DNA from 3 places in the Paenibacillus sp. FSL E2-0178 genome. Region 2 is predicted to be linked to each of the others. Evidence: riboswitches for the same ligand, from Rfam matches in the RefSeq annotation. Region 2 holds a riboswitch; each other region holds the start of a gene.
The links. Region 2 has a riboswitch for cyclic di-GMP ahead of MHI42_RS33060 (thiamine pyrophosphate-binding protein). Riboswitches for the same ligand answer to the same signal wherever they lie in the genome.
Positions count from the first base shown of each region.

Region 1: it holds a riboswitch for cyclic di-GMP, as region 2 does, so the genes downstream of both, MHI42_RS17180 (transglutaminase-like domain-containing protein) here and MHI42_RS33060 (thiamine pyrophosphate-binding protein) in region 2, are expected to answer to the same signal.
Region 3: it holds a riboswitch for cyclic di-GMP, as region 2 does, so the genes downstream of both, MHI42_RS18415 (anti-repressor SinI family protein) here and MHI42_RS33060 (thiamine pyrophosphate-binding protein) in region 2, are expected to answer to the same signal.

Region 1 covers NZ_CP151953.1:3,962,760-3,970,315, reverse strand. The annotation lists gene MHI42_RS17200 (glycosyltransferase family 39 protein) at 1-3,138, shown strand, start outside; gene MHI42_RS17195 (glycosyltransferase family 2 protein) at 3,220-4,197, shown strand; gene MHI42_RS17190 (GtrA family protein) at 4,187-4,591, shown strand; gene MHI42_RS17185 (class D sortase) at 4,664-5,317, shown strand; cyclic di-GMP riboswitch class I at 5,445-5,525, shown strand; cyclic di-GMP riboswitch class I at 5,599-5,679, shown strand; gene MHI42_RS17180 (transglutaminase-like domain-containing protein) at 5,694-6,503, shown strand; rRNA gene MHI42_RS17175 (16S ribosomal RNA) at 6,868-7,556, shown strand, end outside.
Region 2 covers NZ_CP151953.1:7,689,327-7,696,882, reverse strand. The annotation lists gene MHI42_RS33075 (SDR family NAD(P)-dependent oxidoreductase) at 1-288, opposite strand, end outside; gene MHI42_RS33070 (YafY family protein) at 441-1,400, shown strand; gene MHI42_RS33065 (HAMP domain-containing methyl-accepting chemotaxis protein) at 1,524-2,774, shown strand; cyclic di-GMP riboswitch class I at 3,279-3,375, shown strand; gene MHI42_RS33060 (thiamine pyrophosphate-binding protein) at 3,494-5,137, shown strand; gene MHI42_RS33055 (carboxymuconolactone decarboxylase family protein) at 5,189-5,551, shown strand; gene MHI42_RS33050 (hypothetical protein) at 5,752-6,102, shown strand; gene MHI42_RS33045 (3-oxoacyl-[acyl-carrier-protein] synthase III C-terminal domain-containing protein) at 6,205-7,197, shown strand; gene glpK (glycerol kinase GlpK) at 7,394-7,556, opposite strand, start outside.
Region 3 covers NZ_CP151953.1:4,241,450-4,249,005, forward strand. The annotation lists gene MHI42_RS18395 (signal peptidase I) at 1-340, shown strand, start outside; gene MHI42_RS18400 (TasA family protein) at 439-1,035, shown strand; gene MHI42_RS18405 (TasA family protein) at 1,105-1,695, shown strand; gene MHI42_RS18410 (helix-turn-helix domain-containing protein) at 1,868-2,200, shown strand; gene MHI42_RS18415 (anti-repressor SinI family protein) at 2,351-2,500, opposite strand; cyclic di-GMP riboswitch class I at 2,529-2,613, opposite strand; gene MHI42_RS18420 (2-oxoglutarate dehydrogenase E1 component) at 3,130-5,997, shown strand; gene odhB (2-oxoglutarate dehydrogenase complex dihydrolipoyllysine-residue succinyltransferase) at 6,056-7,402, shown strand.

The sequences.
Region 1 (7,556 bases), 3.7 Mb from region 2:
GCTCTTTTATATCACAGAGCCTTCAGCAGTAAACGCCTGCTGAACCAGCAGGACGTGATCTATACACGCTGGCTGTATGTCCTGTTTGGGGTAGCGTTCATTCTGCGGATCTGGATTGGCCTGACTGCGCAGGGCTATCAGAATGATATGAATACATTCATGGCTTGGAGCCATCGTCTGACTGACCTTGGTCCGGGCAAGTTCTATGAAGAAGGCTATTTCGCGGATTACCCCCCAGGCTACTTATATGTACTGTACCTGCTGAGTCTGCTCCGCGGATTGTTTAATTTTGCGGGCGGATCAGGCGCAGAGACTGTGCTATATAAGCTGCCGGCCATCATCTCCGACCTCGTGCTCGGCTGGATCATCTACAAAGGCGCGCGTGCCAAGATCGGCTCCGGACTTGCGATCGGGCTGATGATGCTGTTCCTGTTTAACCCGGCAGTGCTGATGGACTCTGCAGCGTGGGGACAAGCAGACTCCTTCTTCCTTATCTTCCTGCTGCTCAGCATAATGGGAGTAGTGGATAGAACCTTTGTGCGTGCAGCAATCTTTTTCGCCATTGCCACACTGATCAAACCGCAGGCGCTGATTTTCACACCGGTCCTGCTCTTTGCCTTCTATCATCACCGTGCTTGGAAGCAGCTTGCTCTGGGCGCTGTCTACGGACTGGGGATATTTGCTCTGCTCGCAGCCCCGTTCTTCTGGAATAACGGCGGTTTTGCCGGAGTGATCGATTTATATAAGAGCACTTTATCTTCTTATCCGTATTCTACGGTTAATGCATTCAATCTTTATGCTTTGACGGATCCGATGTGGTCGGCACTTGATGTTACCTGGCTGGGCATACCGTACCGAATATGGGGCTTTGTTTTCATTCTTGTGGCGGTAGCTCTTGCAGCTTATTATTCGTTTAATACCAAGGACCGCAAGGATCTTTCTAAATCGTATTTCCTCGGCATGGTGCTGATCACCGTTGTCTTTGTATTTGGCACCAAAATGCATGAACGCTACCTGTATCCTGTTCTGCTCCTGTCTCTATTCACCTTCATTGAGAGCAAGGACCGGCGTTTCCTGACACTGTTTCTCGGATTCTCGCTGACTCAATATATTAATGTAGGCTATACGCTGGCCTATCTCAATACCGGCAGCAATCCGCCGACAGACGGAATTGTCCTGGTTACAGCGATTACTACCGTAGTTCTGGCATTATATCTGCTGTATGTTGGGTACGATGTATATATCCGCAAAGCAACAAAGCACCTGCCAGAGCCTGTTTCAACGCAGGCTGCATTTGAAGCAGATATGCGGCTTGCAGAGGGGATTCAGCCCCTTGCCAAGCAAGAACGTCGTTCCCCGCTGAAGCTGCAGCGCCGGGACTGGATCTGGATGATCGCGATCACAGTACTCTATGGAGCGCTTGCGCTTTATCATCTGGGGGATACCAAGTCGCCTGAGACCCTGTGGGAGCCTGCCGCCAGCGGCGAGAGCTTCTATGTGGATCTGGGGCAGGCCCACCAGCTGGAGCGGGTAAATATCTTCGGCGGTGTCGGCACAGGCAAGTTTCAGCTGGAGTTCAGCCAGACTCCGGATAATTGGAGCAGCCCGCTTGATGTGAGCGAGGATGTCGGCAATGTCTTCATATGGAAAAGCCAGCCGCTGAACGTATCGGCAAGATACGTCAAGCTGACAGTCACCTCTCCGGGCTTCACCCTGAACGAAGTGGCGTTCTATGGCCAGGAGGCACCGAAGACGCCTCTGCCAATTGCCGGTGTTACACCGGATGCCGCTGCGGCCTCCAAAAGAGGGACGCCGGCCAATCTGTTCGATGAGCAGTCGATGATCCCGGAAAACTCGAATTTCATGAACAGTACGTATTTTGATGAAATCTATCATGCACGGACGGCTTATGAACATTATCATGATATTGTTCCTTATGAGAATACGCACCCGCCGCTTGGCAAGCTGCTGATCGGTGCCGGCATGGAGCTGTTTGGCGTCAATCCGTTTGGCTGGCGTATCATCGGCACCCTGTTCGGCATTGCAATGCTGCCGCTGATCTATATCATGGCGATGCGGCTGTTCCGGAAGACTACCTATGCTGCATTAGCAGCCGGACTGTTCGCCCTGGACTTCATGCATTTCACCCAGACGCGCATTTCGACGATTGATGTATACGGCGTATTCTTCATTATGCTGATGTTCTATTTCATGCAGCGGTATTATACGATGAACTTCTACCGTATGCCGCTGCGCACAACGCTGGTTCCGCTTTTCTGGTCCGGACTGTTCTTCGGAATTGGAGTGGCCTCCAAGTGGATTGTTCTCTACGGTGGAGCAGGACTTGCGGTGATGCTGGCGCTGGCGCTGTTTGAGCGGTATAGGGAGTATAAGGCCGCAGGCCGTCTGCTGGCTGAAGGCAAGCTGACCGGTCAGGAGCTCAAAGCTGCCTGCCGGACAGCGGACCAATCCTTCTGGAAGAACACCATCATCACTTTGGCCAGCTGCATCATATTCTTCATTGCGATCCCGGTTATCATCTATAGTCTGTCCTTTGTCCCGGCGCTCTCTGCTTCGGCGGAAGGCTTCACCATTAAGGGATTGATTGATGCCCAGAAAAATATGTACAACTATCACAGCCAGCTTGTAGCAACGCATCCGTTCGCCTCCTCCTGGTGGGAGTGGCCGTTCATGAAACGTCCGGTATGGTTCTTCAGCGGCGGTGAAGGATTGCCGGAAGGCAAGGCCAGCAGTATCGTGACCATGGGGAATCCCCTCATCTGGTGGACAGGAATCTTCGCTATGCTGGCAGCCGTGTGGCTTACCGTGAAACGCAGGGACAAGAATCTGTACATGATCTGGATCGGGTTCTTCTCACAGTATGTTCCGTGGATGCTTGTGCCGCGTGAGACGTTCCTGTACCATTATTTTGCGATGGTGCCATTTATGATTCTGTCGGTTGTCTATGTCCTGAAGCTGCTTGACAGCAGATTCGGCGACGCCAAATACCTGCGGTATGCCTATGTGGCTGCTGCAGCCATCCTGTTTGTAATGTTCTATCCGGTGTTATCCGGAATGCAGGTTAACAGCAGTTATATCAATACTGTACTGCGCTGGTTCCCTTCCTGGGTATTCTAGGGGCACTATTTAAGAAGGCACATGTTTCAGAAGACAGTTTTATTGCGGGGGATCTCGTAGAAACTTATAGGAGGAACTAAGGTGAAAGCCAGATACAGTGTAATTGTCCCCATGTTCAATGAGGAGGAAGTCATTCAGGTAACCTATGAGCGGCTCAAAAAAGTAATGGATGGTTGCGGCGATTCCTATGAACTGGTTTTCGTCAATGACGGCAGCCGGGACCGCACGGCGGAGATCATGCGCGAGATCAGCAGCCGGGATGAGCATGTCAAGCTGATCGACTTCTCCCGTAATTTCGGCCACCAGGTGGCGATTACGGCTGGTATGGATTATGCCGAAGGCCAGGCAGTCGTGGTGATTGACGCAGACCTCCAGGATCCTCCTGAGGTAATTCTGCAGATGATTGCGAAGTGGAAAGAGGGCTACGAAGTCGTGTATGCCAAGCGGTTGAAGCGTCACGGGGAGACTTTCTTCAAGAAAGTCACCGCTAAGATCTTTTACCGTCTGCTCAGCAGTATGACCAGTGTTGAAATCCCTACCGATACCGGTGACTTCCGGCTGATCGACCGTAAAGTCTGTGATGTGCTGCGCGGTCTGAAGGAGAAGAACCGGTACGTACGGGGTCTGGTGAGCTGGGTAGGCTTCCGGCAGACCATGGTAGAATATGTGCGGGAGGAGCGCTTTGCCGGGGAAACGAAATATCCGCTCAAAAAAATGATCCGGTTTGCGCTCGACGGCATCACCTCCTTTTCCCACAAACCGCTCAAAATCGCATCCTATATCGGATTCTTTCTGTCCTTTTCCAGCTTCATCTATCTGTTCCTGGTATTGTTCCAAAAGGTCTTTACCTCCTGGACTGTACCCGGATGGGCATCTATAGTCGGCGTGAATCTGCTCTTCAACGGGATTGTGCTGATGCTGCTGGGGGTAATTGGTGAGTATATCGGACGGATCTATGATGAGTCGAAGGACAGACCGCTCTATATTGTACGTGAGACCAAAGGCTATCCGGATGCGGAAATAGAAGACACGCGGAAGGAAAGCGATTATGCCAGATAAGAGATGGAGTGCGGGGTTCATCCAGTTCCTGAAATTCAATGCGGTAGGCCTGCTGAATACACTGATTGACTTTGCTGTATTCACACTGCTGCATTCCCTTGGGATGATCAACACCCCTGCGCAGATTATTTCCTATAGCGCCGGTACGGCCAACAGCTTCTTCTGGAATAAAAAGGTGACCTTCCGCGACCGGGACAGAGGCAATAAAGAGGGCTTCGACCGTATGCAGCTGGTCAGGTTTATCGTGCTGAACCTGGTGGTGCTGGGTATATCGGTGCTGCTGATTCATATATTGACCGATTCCCTTGGTATTCAAGTGCTGATCGCCAAAGTGCTGGTCACATTTGTTACGGTGATCATTAATTTCTTCGGAAGCCGGAAATGGGTATTCTGAAAATTAAGAAGCATTGCTTCTTAATTTTTTCCGGGAGGGTAACATCTATTCTATATTACGGAGGCGATTGTCATGCGGAAATTATCCTATTTGATTATACTTGCCGGGGTACTGATTATGCTCTATCCCAAAGGAAGCGAATGGTACAATGACCGTCAGCAGCAAAAGCTGCTGGAAGAGGCTGAACAGGCCTACAGTGAAATCGTTCCGTCTGCCTCAGCTCCGGCCAGTGCTGATCTAAGTAAGCCTTACGCGGAAGTAACCCAGCTGCTGGCGGATGAGTCGGCTGCGGAAGAGCCAGAACCCTCTGCTGCGCCTGAGATTGAAGTCGGAGGCAAGGTGATGGCAATCATCGAAATCGACAAAATAGATCTGAAGCTGCCTGTGCTCGAAGGCGCCACCAAGGCGAATATGAAGCATGCTGCTGCGCATATGAAGGAGACGGCTCCGCTTGGCTCTGCTGGCAATGCTGCAATTGCAGCGCATAGATCAAGAACTACGGGAAGGCTGTTCAACAGATTGAATGAAGTCGGAGTCGGGGACACTATTTCCGTTACAACCGGCAAGCAGGCGTACAATTATGTAGTTTATGATGTGACTATTGTGGAACCAACCGATGTATCCGTATTGAAAGGGAATAAGGATGACAAGATTCTAACACTCATTACTTGTGATCCGCTGGTGAATCCAACGCATAGACTTATCATTCACGCAAAGTTATCGTGATGTTTGTAGAATAATGACGGAAAAACTTAAAATACTTAAAATTTTTATTTGTTTTCGCGGAAATCTAGTGATTTAGGTCTTGATAATAGAAATAGATATGGTAAGATATAACTATACAAAGCTAATACACGATAAACGGCAAACCTATCGAAAGGTAGGGACGCAAAGCTAGAGGGCCTTCCCGTAAGGATGGCAGCCAGCTACCGAATGAAGAGGCTTTTTTTGTTTGTTCTTATTGTGAATCTAGCATTTTATGGTAGAAGCAAGGACAGATAAAGCTTATACGATAACGGCAAACCTATCGAAAGGTAGGGACGCAAAGCTAAAGGGCCTTCCCGTAAGGATGGCAGCCAGCTACCGAAAGGGGTTTTATCCAATGAAGAAGTTCTATTTAATGTTGGTTACACTATTCGTAGTGGTTACGTCGGTGCAGACAGGTACAGCTCAAGCTGCTAATGCAGATGCAAGCTGGTTGAACATAGGTCAACTTGATCAGGGTGTTATCGGAGTTTCTTATAATGTTCCTAAGGATAAGAAGATTAAGCTGATGATCACCAAAGATAATAACAGCTACACCTACAACTTATACACTTCCAAACCAACTGAAACATTCCCGCTTCAACAAGGTAACGGTTCATACAAGGTTTCCGTACTTGAGAACACTACCGGCAACAAATACAAAGTAATCTCTTCCGAGACGGTAGATCTTAGCCTGAGCAACGCCAACGCCGTATATCTGAGCTCCGTACAGAATGTTAAATGGAGTTCTTCCGATAAAGCAGTTCTGAAAGCAACACAGCTTACACAAGGTTTGACATCAGATGAAGACAAAGTGAAGGCTATCTATAATTATATCGTAACCAATGTGAAATATGATTATTCCCTGGCTTCCAGTGTAACTACAGATTACATCCCTAACAACGACAGTACCCTGGCTACCAAGAAGGGGATCTGCTACGATTACGCTTCCTTGTTCGCTACTATGCTTCGCAGTGAAGGCATTCCTACCAAACTGGTTATGGGTAACACAAGTTATGTGACGTCTTACCACGCTTGGAATGAAGTGTTCCTTAATGGCAAATGGGTAACTATTGATACTACAGTTGATGCTGGACTTGCCAAGAACAGCAAAACAGCAGATCTGGTTAAAGTGGCAAGTAAATATACTGCAGCTAAGTTCTACTAAGAGCACAGATGCATTCATAGTTTCATTGAGGATAACCCGCGTATTAATTAAGCGGGTTATTTTTATTTTGGAAAAGGTTGCTTTTTGGTAGAGAGATAGGGTATTATAAATAAGCGTTGTTGGAGCGGCAAACTTAATAAGAAATGACTTAAATAAGTGATTTTAAAATAAAGCTTGCATTACTCGAATGAACGTGATATATTATAAGAGTTGCTGGTGACGCGGTAAGCGCCGCTGACAACGAGCTTGATCTTTGAAAACTGAACAACGAGTGAGTATCGGAAATCACGAAAGTGACTTCCAAAATAGAGAATGTAAATTCTCGTCAGATGTTTCAAAATGAGCAATCGCTCTTTCTAAAACCAATTTGGAGAGTTTGATCCTGGCTCAGGACGAACGCTGGCGGCATGCCTAATACATGCAAGTCGAGCGGAGTAAGAATGGAAGCTTGCTTCCATTCTTACTTAGCGGCGGACGGGTGAGTAACACGTAGGCAACCTGCCCTCAAGACTGGGATAACTACCGGAAACGGTAGCTAATACCGGATAATTTCTTTCCTCTCCTGAAGAGAGAATGAAAGGCGGAGCAATCTGCCACTTGGGGATGGGCCTGCGGCGCATTAGCTAGTTGGTGGGGTAACGGCTCACCAAGGCGACGATGCGTAGCCGACCTGAGAGGGTGAACGGCCACACTGGGACTGAGACACGGCCCAGACTCCTACGGGAGGCAGCAGTAGGGAATCTTCCGCAATGGGCGAAAGCCTGACGGAGCAATGCCGCGTGAGTGATGAAGGTTTTCGGATCGTAAAGCTCTGTTGCCAGGGAAGAACGTCCGGTAGAGTAACTGCTACCGGAGTGACGGTACCTGAGAAGAAAGCCCCGGCTAACTACGTGCCAGCAGCCGCGGTAATACGTAGGGGGCAAGCGTTGTCCGGAATTATTGGGCGTAAAGCGCGCGCAGGCGGTCATTTAAGTCTGGTGTTTAAACCTTGGGCTCAACCTGGGGTCGCACTGGAAACTGGGTGACTTGAGTACAGAAGAGGAAAGTGGAATT
Region 2 (7,556 bases):
GACCAGAATATCAAGCTTGCCCTGCTCCGCGGCAATCTGCCGGATCACTGCTTCCGTCTCCGCGTCATTGGTGTGGTCACAGCGGATATACGATCCTTCTCCGCCGAAGCTGTGAATCTCACCGAGTACACCGGCAAGTGTCCGTTCGCCCCCTTCCTGCATTGAACCGGCGTTTCTACCCGTAAAATACACATACGCACCTGCGCGGGCCAGCTCCAGGGCGATGCCTCTGCCCGCTCCCCTGCTCCCGCCTGTAACTAATGCAACTTTCCCCTGCAACTCTGTCATTATATCCGCTCCTCTCAGCTTTCATCAGATGATCATGAAGTTATCTTTTATTAATATTAACTTTTATATATGACATCAACTGACATATATATATGATAAACTTAAAATATGTTCTGCTTAAGCATTTCATTATAACCAGGAGGCCATCATCCATGAGAGCAGACCGACTATTATCCATTCTGCTGCTGCTGCAAAGCCGCGGTAAAATAAGCTCCCGCGAGCTGGCACAAACGCTGGAGGTTTCCGAACGGACCATCTTCCGGGATATGGAGTCACTGAGCATCTCCGGCATTCCCGTGCTGGCAGAACGCGGCCGTGAGGGAGGCTGGAGGCTGGCCGAGGGTTACCGGACCTCCCTGACAGGTATGAACCCCAAAGAGATTGGTGCGCTGCTGCTGCCCGCAGACCCGGCAATTCTGCAGGCGCTGGGGATTCAGGAGGAGTTCTCTTCCGCTGTCCGTAAGCTGCAGGCCGCTGGTGCAAGACAGCCCGCTACCGCCTTCAGCCTTCTTAATGAGCGTATTCATATTGATGGTGCGGGCTGGCATCCGTCGGGCGAAACCTATCCCAGTCTCACTGCATTACAGGAGGCTATATGGGAGGACCGTAAAGTGAAAATCAGTTACATGCGCGGGGAGGAGAGATCAGAGCGGCTGATTTCACCCTTTGGACTCGTAGCCAAACGTGGTGTCTGGTACACCGTGGCCGAAACAGGCGGTGAAATGCGGACCTACCGGGTATCCAGAATAAGTAGTGCTGAAGTCACGGATGAATATTTTAGCAGACCTCAGGATTTCAATCTGGCACATTACTGGGAAGCTTCTACCATGGCATTCAAATCTGCATTGCCCCGCTATCCTGCCCAGCTGCTCGTGAAGGACACTATAATGAAGGATCTTAAACAAGAACGTTATGTTTCCGTACTATACCAGGAGCATTCACCTTCACCCGGCTGGCACTCCGTCGAAGCCGAATTCAATACGCCGGAGTCTGCCTGCCGGATCATTTTATCCCTAAGCCCGGGCATTAGAGTTACCGCTCCGGCAGAGCTTGCAGACAATGTTGCGGCCACTCTGCGGGAAGCGGCTGCATTATATGAAGACAATGTGTAAACATACTCTTTTGGAGCAGCCCGGAAAGAAGTTTTATGTCAGTTCTTACAATAGACCGATTACGCATTAACCCCCTATAATATTACAATACACAATATTTAATTCTAGGGGGAACTATAGTCTATGGACTGGATGAACAAGCTGCCGTTAAAACAAAGAATCGTTGCCGGATGTTACCTGGTTGCCGCTTTATTCGCTGTCCCTGTGTTAATTACGCTCATTGCAATGGGAAAGGTGATTATCGGTATTATTCTGATTGCGGTATTGGCCGCACTGACCTACCCGCTTGCGCGCTTCATTGAGAGAACGCTTACATCTTCATTTGAGGATATCTCCAATGTGACGCATACTATCGCCAAAGGCGACTTCACCAGCCGTGCAGACGAGAACGGATCAATGGGCGACATCAGCCGCTCCTTCAACACTATGATCGATAAATTGAAGAAGATCCTGACCGACGTTTCACAGCTTACCCGCCAGGTTATGGATGCCAGCCGGGGGATTGAGGACAAGAACCAGAACCTGAAGATCGTAATGGCACAGGTAGCCTCCTCCTCCAACGAACTTGCCTTGGGTGCGAATGAAATCTCGGTGGATATTGCTGACATGACGGAATCGATCAAAGATATCGAAACCAAAGTCTCCAATTATACGAACTCTACCAAGGAAATGAACAAACGCTCCACCCATACACTGGAGCTGGTTGAAAAGGGACGCCAGTCCGTAGACACTCAAGCCGAAGGCATGCGGAAGAATATCCAGGCTACACAAAAAGTAGCAGATACGATCGAAGCGCTCTCACAGAATGCCCGCGGCATTACCATGATCACCAAGACCATCACGGAAATTGCCGAACAAACCAATCTTTTGTCGCTTAACGCCTCCATTGAAGCTGCACGCGCAGGTGAGCACGGACGCGGTTTCGCAGTTGTAGCGCAGGAGGTCCGCAAGCTTGCCGAAGAATCAACCGCCTCCACCAAGGAAGTATTCGGGCTGGTACGCAGCATCGAAGCCGATATCAAGCAGGCTATCGATAACATCGCTATTAATGAAGAGGTTGTTCAGGTGCAGAACGAGATGATAACGGAGACCGCACATATTTTCGCGCAGATCGTACATAGTGTGCAATACATAACCGAGCAGATCTCCTCCTTCTCCGCTGAGAGTGATCTGATGCTGGAGAGTGCGCTCAAGATCTCCGGGGCAATCGAGAATATCTCGGCCATTACCCAGGAGACGGCAGCAGGTACCGAGGAGGTGTCCGCGGCAATGAACGAACAAATTCATGCCCTGCAGTCCGTAGCGGAAGAGACCGAGAAAATGACACAATCTGTCTTCCAGCTGCAAAAAACAATCCATATTTTCAAATTCTAGCAGCAGCCCAAAGAGACCCTTTCCGCAGAGCAGTCTGCGGGAACGGTCTCTTTTTGGCATGAAAAAAGCAGATTGTAATGTAATATTCACAAAGTGTTAAAATAGTGCATAACCCTAAAATAACGCCTTTGCACTTCTTTACTGCTAATTCTTTATTACTAATAAACTAACATTATTTTAAATTTTAATCACCTATTTCTTAAGACCTATTTAAGGGTTCTTCCAGCCTATAATTCTAATACATCTGCATAGTTTTATGAGGTTCCCATGATGTTATGAGGCTTATGGCTTATGCAGATTAAATTCCGCTCTTTTTCTGCATTTGCATTATAAGACTTTGGTCTTCCAGACGCATCCATTTTCAAAAGTTTGAATATCTAATATTTCATCTCCTATTACATCTGAATATTCGCCAAATTTCGCGTTTTGCTGCAAAAGGCTTATTGACAAAAGGCGAGCGAGGAATATATTGTAAAGGAAAATTATCCTTCGCTGTATTGATAACAACATATGAGGCAAAATTCACCGAAAGGGAATGACGCAAAGCCATGGATCTACAGTCTCACTTATCCGGTGAGATCATGACAGCCAGGTTGCTGAAAAACTATGAACGTCCGGGAATCCGCGTTCAGTAATGGTGATTCGTGCAACAGGCCTGTGCTCCTATTTCGAGTACAGGTTTTCTATTGCTAGCATACAATCAAAAAACAACTTGTGGGGTGGATGTTCTGAAGACAGTTGCAGATTATATGGCGGAAGCATTACGCGATCTTGGGGTAACACATTCTTTTGGTATTATTGGCAAGTCCATTTGTCCTATAGCTCTCAAACTTGTTGACTATGGCATTGAGTTTATTCCCGGCCGGCATGAGTCCAGCTCTGGCTTCGCAGCAGGCGGCTATGCACTGAAAACAGGCAGTCTCGGGGTTGCCTTCGGCACTTCCGGTCCCGGCGGAACGAATCTGTTAACCGCAGCAGCACACGCCAAAGCCAACAATCTCCCGGTGCTCTTCATTACCGGTCATCAGTCCATTAAAGAGCTGGGGATTCCCCAGTGTCAGGATTCCACATCCTACCTTGCCGATTTGGCAGACATGTTCAGACCGGCCACTCTTTTCAGCAAGCTGGTTGAACGCGGCGACCATTTCAGTACGATTTTCAATCATGCCCTGTCTATCGCCCTTGGTGACAAGAAAGGACCTGTTCATTTATGTATTCCGTTTGATGTTCAGACCGAGCGCCTTGAAGAATGCCGGATTGTCCTTCCGCAGCGGGAAAGGCTCGTCAGCTACGCCAACTACGAACGGGTCATTTCAGCGATCAATGCTTCCAGCAGACCTCTGATCATTGCCGGTAAAGGAGTCAACCGCTCCGGTGCGCACAAGGAACTGGTTCAATTGGCCGAGACCTTCAACATACCTGTAGTAACCTCCCCCGGCGGTAAAGGAGCCATTGCTGCGGATCACCCGCTCTATCACGGTCCTGTGGGCGTTGGCGGATGTACGCATGGGGATGAGATGTTGAACAACAGTGATCTGTTTATCGTGCTTGGTTCGCGTCTGAGCGATATGACCATATGCAATCTTAAGAAGGAGAATCATCCGGATCAGCTGATCCAGTTTGATGTTGATCCAACCTTTGTCGGTAAAATACTGACTTCCGATACCATTTCCGTCGGCGGCGATTTGCGTGACAACCTGGAGCTGTATCTCGGCAAGATTGATCCGTCCACCATAACCAGACGTGAAATAGAAATCTCCAATCACTATACTGAAGAGCTGCCTGTGCTGTCCAAGCTCTCGCTGGCTTCGGTAATGAGCACGATGAGCGATTTGATTCCATACAACAGCAGCGTGTTTGTTGATGACGGCAGCCACGGCTTCAATGCGGTCAAATGGTTCAACGTGAAGAAACCGGGGAGCTTTATATTTGATGCCTATTTCGCCTGCATGGGGAATTCAATCGGCATGGCCATCGGTGCCAAGGCTGCTGCGCCGGAAGAGACGGTCTTCTGCATTACCGGTGACGGCTGTTTCATGATGCTCGGAACTGAAATTAACACAGCAGTTTGCAAGAATATCCCGGTTATTTTCATCGTTGTGAACAATATGCAGCTGGATATGGCGCTTAAGGGTATGGAAAAAACAACCGGACGTATTGATGGAACCATCTTTGAAGTCCCCATGGATGCAGTGAAGTTTGCTGAGTCCCTGGGAGCCACCGGCTTCCGCGCAGAGACGCAAGAGGAGTTTGCCTCTGCAATCAGCCAAGCAGTTGAACTTAACCGCGTAGCTGTTATTGAGCTGTTGACTGACCGTGACGAAATGCCTCCTACGGCCCACCGTACACTGGATCTCAACTAGGCTGTATGTTACAGATTTCCTAACTTACTATCAGGAGGCAAACAAGTGAATATGAACGTAGACAGCGGACTGGACCATTTCACCAATCTTTCCGGGGACTATGGGGCCAAAGCCCTAGCTCCTATTAAAGAGCATTTTCCCGAATTAGCCGAGTATATCATGGGCAATGCATACGGTGATATTTTTCAACGGACCACCATCGGTTCAGACTGGAAAGAAATTGCCGTCATCTCTTCTTTGATCACCATGGGACAATTTGAGCAGCTGGGTGTTCACTATGTAATGGCGCTCCGCGTGGGGATGACCGTTGATCAAATCAAAGGTATCCTGCTTCATTTGACACCTTGTATCGGCGCACCCAGAGTGATCTCGGCGTTCAATGTTCTGCTGGAGACGCTGGAAGAAATTCGATAATTAATAACACAATATTACATCATTCGACTTTTGTATTGCGTATTCAAGAAAGTTCTGGTTATAATGAAGGCAAAATATCCCAAAACCAAGTTCACTTTGTCGAATATCGTCGCAGGAACGTAGTTTTTTGGGATATCAACATGATGAATCATCAGGTCACTCTGAATAGTCATGCAATTAAAATTACGGGAGAGATGAACATGGGACAATTTATTTTGAAGACAGACAATGCGAAGAAAGTAATTAACATCGAGCTGGAAGGAACCTTCTCGAACGAGGACGGTCTTAAATCGATACAAGCCTATCAGCAGACCATCAATCCGATCAACCCATCCGAATATGCACTGGATATCGATTGCCGCAAGCTGAATGTAACCGCTCCTGATGTTGTGCCGTTGCTCGAAGGCTGCTTCATCATGTTCAAGGCAGACGGCTTCCAAAAAGTGAGCCTTACCCTTGAGAATAACCCTATTCTCAAAATGCAGCTGGCACGTCTGGGCCGCAAAGCAGGACTCGAAAACCTGGAAATCACGTCCACGGTACAAGCTTAGGTTAACTTATTTTTAAACCATTATTAGCGGTTTGAAACGCAGGATTCGCTCACGAAACTAAGTGTATGCTTACGGGCTACCCAAACTTTTAGGAGGTTTACTATGGCAGGGATTCGCATTAAGGACATTGTTATCTATCATCCAAGCAAAAGCATCGGCAATGACTTCTTCATTCAGCACTTCGATGAGAAGGGAATTGATATCCGTGGCCTGCTGGCTGCTCTTGGCCGTGAAAACCGCTACAGTATCGACAGCAAGGATGAGAACTCCCTGACGATGGCTTTTGAAGCCGCAAGCAATGTACTGGACAAGACCGGCCTGACCGGCGCAGACATTGACCTGATCGCTTATGCAAGCCAGACTCCTGAATATATTTTCCCAACGAACTCATTGATGATTCACCGCCTGATTAATGGTGCATCGCATACGATCTGTATCGACAGTAATGCCAACTGCGCAGGAATGACCGCTTCGGTTGAACAGGTCAGCCGTCAAATGATGGCGAACCCAAGAATCCGCCGTGCACTTGTCATTGGTTCTGACTACGTTGCCCCGCATGCGGACAAGAATGACCCGGTATATTACGCCAACTTCGGTGATGCAGCTGCCGCGCTCATTCTGGAGCGTGACGAGAATTCGGTAGGCTTCATTGATTCGATCTATCAGACCGATACCTGCGTCTACGGCAACTCGCTGTTCCCGGCGGAAGGTTTAGCCAATCTCGGACGTACGGGTGTGGCTGCCGGAGAATTCAATGTGAAGTTCATCCCGTTCGATGATTCCATCTGTGTGGATGCTGCTTCAGAATCAATTAACACCCTGCTCAGCAATAACGGAATCGCACCTGAATCCATCAAGGCCGCCTGCTTCTCGCAGTTGTCACTTCCGAATATCAAGGCCGTTGCCGGCAAAACCGGAATTGACGCTGATGCAGCCGTCTACATCGGGGATGAATTCGGCTACACCTCCACCAGCAGCCCGTTTATCGCCCTGCACAAAGCAGTGACTACCGGACAGCTGGAACGCGGAGACAAGGTCCTGTTCTGGACAGTAGGCGCCGGCTGGCAGAATGTCGCTTTTGTAATGGAGTATTAATCTTAGCCGTTGAACTTATAGTTTCTTGTTGATATCCAAACAGCCCGCAGCAGAATTCCTGCCAGCGGGCTGTTTCTTTATGTACACGTCAGGGCCCGACTCTCCCCAGGCAGAACCTGCAGCGTTCATCCTGCCTGAGGTGAATCTATCCGATTCATCCGGTAAGCGCAGTCTGCCATATCAGCAGCTGTTCTTGTTACCTCTGTCCTTCATGCTTCTCCCAGCCCATAGTCCGGGACACCGCGTCCTGCCAGGCATTGTAACGGCGTTCACGCTCTTCCGTCTCCATCTGCGGTGAGAATACCTTCTCGGCCTTATTGAAGCTCTCCAGCTGCTCCCGGGTCCATATGCCGGAGGTG
Region 3 (7,556 bases), 3.4 Mb from region 2:
CCTGATTACACACCGTGTGGTCGATGCTTCAATAAACAGTGCCATAGGCGAGGCCAGCTATACCACCAAAGGGGACAATAACGATGCAGCCGATACCTCAGCGGTCAGCTCAACAAATGTGGTAGGCCAATATACCGGCGTCACCGTCCCTTATGTAGGATATGCCATGAATTTTGCGGTCTCCAAAGCCGGAAGCGTAATGCTGATGATTATCCCCGGGCTGCTCCTGCTCCTCTACGCACTGTATTCCTCCTGGAAAGCCGTAGCGGCACTGGAGAAGAAGAATGCAGGGCCAGCGGTGACCGGCGGACCGGATACCCTTCCAGACATTGTGCAATAAACCGATTGTCCTCTCCCGTTTACGAAACGCGGAGCAACAATAAATTTTCCCCGAAGACAGGTAAAGACCAAAAAGAACGATGAGAGAGGGATGAACAAATGAACGTTAAAAAAACATTAGGTCTCGGCGTTGTATCGGCAGCACTCGGATTAACCCTGGTGGGCGGAGGAACCTTCGCTTACTTCAGCAGTACCTCCACCACTTCCGCTTCTTTTAACAACGGTACTTTATTACTTAATTCAGACCCCTCCGTTATTGTCAATCTCAGCAATCTTAAGCCGGGGGATACGATTCTAAGAGATTTTAAATTGAAAAATGACGGAACGCTCAATATTCCCAAAGTTGTTCTGCGCACCTCATCTGTCATTACAGATGCCCAGGGGGATAACGGCGCCCATAATCTCAAAGACGATATTATTGTGACCTTCCTTGTTAACAAGGATAAGGTAACATCACCTGTCCTGGTCATTTCACTGGCCGACCTTGAGCAGCAAAGTCCGGATCTTGTAGCCAAGGGAATTCTCGGCGGGATCTTTGGTGTAGAGAACGGGGGCATCAAAGCAGGTACTTCAGATAACCTGAGCGTACAGTTTGCCTTCAAGGAAACCTTCCAGCCGCAAAACTACTATCAAGGCGATACGCTGGCCCTGACCCTGAACTTCGAAGCCAACCAGGAAAAAGGCGCCCTCAAATAATCTATCTGTATATGCATTCCTGATCACCGATCTTAAAAAAACATAATATACTCGAGGAGGAAATTAATTATGGGTATCAAAAAAACACTGGGTCTTGGCGTTGCATCGGCAGCACTGGGATTGTCTTTAATCGGAGGGGGCACCTTCGCTTACTTCAGCTCCACAGCAACCAGCACGGCAACCTTCGCGGCAGGCACACTGAAGCTCGGCTCTTCCTTCAATACCCCTGTTGCCCTGACCAACCTGAAACCGGGTGATTACACCGTACGCACGTTCACCTTGTCCAATGACGGCACCCTGGATATCAAACTCCTAACGCTGGCCACCAGCTACACTATAACTGATGCGAAGGGCGATAATGCCGGCCAGGATCTTGGAGATCACTTCAAAATCAAACTTCTCGACAGCTCTTACACCAGCGGTCCGCTTGCCGGCCATGTGCTGTCCGAGATCTCCCTGAAGGACCTGAAGAACACTTCCAGCTATGATCTCGTAACGGCGGGTGTACTGCCGGGAGGCATCGCCGCTACCCAAACCAAAACCTTCAAGATTGCTTTCGAATTCGTTGACAATACCCAGGATCAGAATATCTTCCAGGGTGACGGCTTGGCGCTGAACTGGACATTCAATGCTACGCAAGGTTTGGGAGAAGCCAAATAAGGCCATCAAACTATATACACAAAACGGCATATCCTCCCTCATCCGGGCTGGATATGCCGTTTTGTCTCTCCCCGCCAGCTTCTGGCAGGAACAAGGGTTTTTGTCCGTTTTGCGAATTTTTGTTATACTGATAACAAAAAGTACGGAGGGCGTTGTAATCGTGTCAGATAACATGGGAAGCCGCATCCATAGGCTCCGTCTGGAGAAGGGTTATTCTTTATCCGAGCTTGCGGATAAGGCTGACGTGGCGAAATCATACTTAAGTAATGTCGAACGGAATATCCAATCCAACCCCTCCATTCAATTTATCGAAAAAATTGCCGATGCACTTCAAGTATCGATTCACGTATTACTGTATGGCGGAATTGCAGAGACTGCAGAACCGGCTCTCGATGGAGAATGGTTCAGGCTGGTACAGGATGCGATGGCCTCTGGTATAAGCAAACGTGAATTCAAGGAATTTCTCGATTATCAGAAATGGCGGCTGGAGCAAAAGGATAACTGAAATACCCCCCACAAAGTGAGGCAGCAGCTTCGATGATTACTCAGGCACTTTGCGGGGACCCCGAAACAACATGTAAATTCCAACAGAACAAGGCACAGCGTGTACACCGCTGTGCCTTGTTCTGTATGTATCCGTACAATGCTGAATGCCCTACATCGCCTGGAGTGCTTTTTCAGTAAAAAAACGCCGAATCTCGTCTGCCTGGATGCCAGCCTGCTTAGCAGACATTAGCAAATGCACCCATTCTAAATCCAGATCAACTGCCTGCAGTTCGTCATTCCCCTGGTTGGACTTATCCAAGAAATCTCCTCCTAGAATTTTCGCGTCCCCAGGCAGTCCGGCCATCATAGTATTTCTACTTTAGATCCGAGACTTTGTGCCCCTGTCTTTCGGCAGGTTTACCCTTTACTGGACCCTTTACATGAAAGGATCTGGAAAGAATCGATGAAACCGTTCTCCGCAATAACATTATACAAGATCTTACATGAAAAGTGTGTCGTTTTCTGGAATTTTTTTATGTTAAATCGTGAGGACCCTTAGCTAAAATTGCCAATGGCTTGTATAAATAATTCCAATTCATCTTCAATCGGTCCAAATTAGTTTAAATATACTAATAGATATTTATCCCGTAACACAATATAGAAGTAATTACCCATTTCCATGATTTACAACCACCTAATTCCTTAATTTTTTATGGATTTTAACGATATTTTATCCCTCCGGCTTCACCCGGAAAATTTATGATTGTTCCGTATGAATTCCCTGCTGAATCATACCGTTTTGCGAACGGATTGCACGAAAGTATGAATTGATTACCCTGCCGGAAAGTAGCACAATAGGATGAGAATGAAACCGCAAACATCGCAGCTCCGCTAAGCGGTGTTCCTAATATACCGCATGTGGAGTTTATCCGTTAGGAGGACCTACTCATGGCCGTCAAAGAGCCCTATAACGAATCTGTCTGGAGCAAGTATTACGGTCCCAATCTGGGCTACATTCAGGAGAAATACGAGCAGTTTGTCAAGGATCCCACTTCCGTAGAGCATCATTACCGCGACCTGTTCACAGTATCCGGTCCGCCTCCCCTGGCTCCGGATGCCGTCAAGACGCCTCCCCCCGCCATCTCAGGAGATACAGAGTGGCTCAAGAAAGCCGTTAAAGCTTCCAAGCTAATGGCTAACATCCGAATATACGGCCATATGGCTGCCGATATCGATCCGCTGGAGCGGAGCACCAACCCGATGGCGAAATGGCTGGAGATCGAGACCTATGAGCTGACGCGCGAAGATCTGAATGCCCTGCCGGCTTCACTGATCTGGGAGAATGCCCCTGAGGGTGTGCATACCGCTATGGATGCCGTTCACAGAATGCGCCAGGCCTACACACAGACCATCGCCTATGAATTCGGGCATGTGCATGACGAGCGTGAGCTGCGCTGGCTCAACAGCCAGGCGGAATCCACAACGTCGCCTGCTCCACTGAATAATGCGGAACGCAAAGAGCTGCTGAAACGCCTGATCCAGGTAGAGCAGTTCGAGACCTTCCTGCACAAGACCTTCGTCGGCCAGAAGCGCTTCAGCCTGGAGGGCAATGACGCCCTCGTGCCTATGCTGGATGAAATTGTCCGCGCTGCCGCACATGACGGCGCAGAGCATATCCTGATGGGTATGGCCCACCGCGGAAGACTTAATGTGCTTGCCCACATCCTGGGCAAACCTTATGATATTATTTTCTCGGAATTCCATCATTCACCGAACAAGGAGCTCTTCCCGTCCGAAGGCTCCATGGGTGTCACCTATGGCTGGAGCGGTGATGTGAAATACCATCTAGGCGCTGACCGGGCCGTCCGTGAAGGCGAAACCGTGCGTACCCGCATCACGCTTGCGAACAACCCGAGCCATCTCGAGTTCGTGAATCCGGTCGTTGAAGGCTTTACGCGTGCAGCCCAGGAGGAACGGGGTACCCCCGGCCTGCCTAAGCTGAATACGAACAAAGCTATGGCCGTGCTTATGCATGGCGATGCCGCCTTCCCTGGTGAAGGCATTGTTGCGGAAACACTTAATATCGGCAAATTGACAGGTTATCAGAATGGCGGCACTGTGCATATTATCGTCAATAACCGGATCGGCTTCACCACCGAAAGTGAAGATTCCCGCTCCACGCATTACGCCAGTGATCTGGCGAAGGGCTATGAGATCCCGGTAGTGCATGTCAATGCCGATGACCCCGAAGCCTGTATTGCAGCCGTCCGTATGGCCAGCGCTTACCGCCATTTGTTCAAGAAGGATTTCCTGATTGATCTGATCGGGTACCGCCGCCACGGCCATAATGAGATGGATGATCCGGAAACCACCCAGCCGGTGGTTTATGGCAAGGTCCGCAACCACCCTACCGTTTACCGTGTTTATGCGGAACGCCTGCAGCGCGAGAAGGTCGTTACAGCCGATGAGGTGAAGAACATGATTGCCGAGGCCGAGAATGTGCTGCAGCAGGCCTTCGAGCAGATGAAGGAAGGGAAACAGAAGAACGCCGAGTCCAAGACTTCGGTCGTCCTGGATACCGGAACACCGGTGCACCGCCCTACAGCGGTTCCGCTGGCCAGCCTCCAGGAGATTAACCGTGAGCTGCTGAGCGTACCGGCCGGCTTCACAGTCTATCCGAAGCTGGAGCGGATTCTGCAGCGGCGCAAGGATGCGCTGAATGACGGCGAGCGGGTAGACTGGGCGCTGGCTGAGACCCTAGCCTTCGCTACCATTCTGAAGGACGGCACGCCGATCCGCCTCAGCGGACAGGATTCACAGCGCGGCACCTTCGCTCACCGTCACCTTGTCCTGCATGACAGTGAGAGCGGGGAGCTCTTCTCCCCTCTTCACCAGCTTAAGGATTCCCGCGCCTCCTTCGGCGTCTACAACAGCCCGCTGTCAGAAGCCTCTGTACTCGGCTATGAATACGGCTATAATGTGTTCGCACCGGAGACCTTCGTGCTCTGGGAAGCGCAATACGGCGATTTCGCCAATGCCGCCCAGGTCATTATCGACCAGTTCATCTCCGCCGGACGCGCCAAGTGGACACAGCGCAGCAATCTTGCGATTCTGCTGCCGCATGGATATGAAGGCCAGGGACCGGAACACTCCAGCGGCAGGCTGGAACGTTATCTGCAGCTCTCCGCCGAGGAGAACTGGACCGTAGCGAACCTGACCTGCGCGGCCCAGTATTTCCATCTGCTGCGCCGTCAGGCTGCACTCTGCGGACAGCCCGACGCCCGGCCGCTGGTAATCATGGCACCGAAGAGCCTGATCCGCAATCCGCGCAGCACCTCAGCCGGTGCTGATCTCGCCTCCGGCAGCTTCCAGCCGGTGCTTCCGGAACCGCTGCTCGGCAGCAAGCCCGAAGAGGTCAAGCGCCTGGTGGTATGCAGCGGCAAGGTCGCCATCGACCTGCAGACAGAGCTGGAGGCCGCCCGCGGACAGGACTTCTCCTGGCTGCATATTCTCCGCCTGGAGCAGCTATACCCATTCCCGGAACGCGAGCTTGGCGCACATCTCAGTTCGTTCCGTTCCCTGCAGGAAATCATCTGGGTGCAGGAGGAACCGAAGAATATGGGCGGCTGGAGCTACGCCGAACCCCGGCTGCGCGCCATTGCCCCGCAGAATGTTACCGTCCAGTATATCGGCCGTCCGGAGCGCTCCAGCCCGGCCAGCGGTTACGCGGATGTGCACAGCTTCGAGCAGCGGCGCATCGTTAGAGAAGCCCTGAAACTAAACGCTCAAGTACAAGCACCTGTACCGTCTTCCTGACAGCAGCAAGGCGGTCTCTCGATAACGTAAACTACTATATTTGGGGAGGTAACGGCCTGTGTCCGAAATTAAAGTACCCGATTTGGGCGAATCCATTTCCGAAGGAACGATCTACAAATGGCTGGTTAAAGAGGGCGACACTGTCGGCCAGGGCGATGTGCTCGCGGAGCTTGAGACCGACAAGGTCAACCTGGAGATCAGTGCGGAGGAGGATGGTGTCATCTCCTCCATCCTGCGCCAGGCGGGCGAGAACGTTGCCGTTGGCGAAGCTATCGGCATTATCGGCAGCGCCGACGGTGCGGCAGTAGCCGGAGGCGGAGGCAAGCCGGAAGCGGCGAGCGCAGCGACGGGCAGTAGCGCCTCTGACGGCGGTAAGCCGGAAGCGGCAAGTGCAGCACCGGGCGGCAGTGCCTCTGACGGCGGTAAGCCGGAAGCGGCAAGTGCTCCGGCCGCCTCCGAAGGTGCGGCGGCGGGCACTGCGGCCCTGGCTTCGCCGGGGGCGCGCAAGCTGGCCCGGGAGCGGGGCATCGACCTCGGCGAGGTCAGTGCCCGCGACCCCATCGGCCGGATCGGCCAGGCCGATGTGAACGGCCATGGCGCAGCCGTGCCGGAGGCCGCTGCGCCTGCAGCTCCGGCGGCGGCGCGGCCGGAGCCGGTGAAGCCGCCCGCGCCGGCGGGCAAGGCGCCGCACGCGGAGGACGGCAAAGCGACCGAGCGCAAGCGCATGTCGCGCAGACGGCTGACGATTGCCAGCCGACTGGTCGAAGCGCAGCAGACGGCAGCGATGCTGACCACCTTCAATGAGGTGGACATGACCGCTATTCTCGACATCCGCAAACGCCGCAAGGATGCCTTCAAAGAGAAGCATGAGGTCGGACTCGGCTTCATGTCCTTCTTCACCAAAGCCGTGATCGGTGCACTCAAGGCTTATCCGCTGCTGAATGCCGAGATCGACGGCGAGGATCTCCTGCTGAAGAAATACTATGACATCGGCATTGCCGTAGCTGCCAAAGAAGGCCTGGTCGTGCCGGTCGTCCGCGATGCCGACCGGCTCAGCTTCCCGGAAATCGAGCGCAAGATCGGCGAGCTCGCCTCCAAAGCGCGTGCCAACACGCTCAGTCTGCCGGAGCTGCAGGGCGGTACCTTCACGATCACCAACGGTGGTGTATTCGGTTCTCTGCTGTCTACGCCGATCCTCAATACGCCGCAGGTCGGCATCCTCGGCATGCATAAGATCCAGCTTCGTCCGATCGCCTTGGATGAAGAGCGGACAGCTAACCGTCCGATGATGTATGTCGCCTTATCGTACGATCACCGGATTGTGGACGGTTCAGAGGCGGTAGGCTTCCTCGTCAAGGTCAAGGAATTACTGGAAGACCCTGAAGCACTGCTGTTGGAGGGCTAAGCCCTCCTCCCGCGGCATCCTTCATTCCTCATACGTGTGAACACCAAAGGCATCCATAGAGCGTATTCGCTCTACGGATGCCTTTTTGAATACCTTTTAATACCTAAATTGAATTCAATCTATTCACTTAAGCTGCTGGCTGCTCAACGATGAA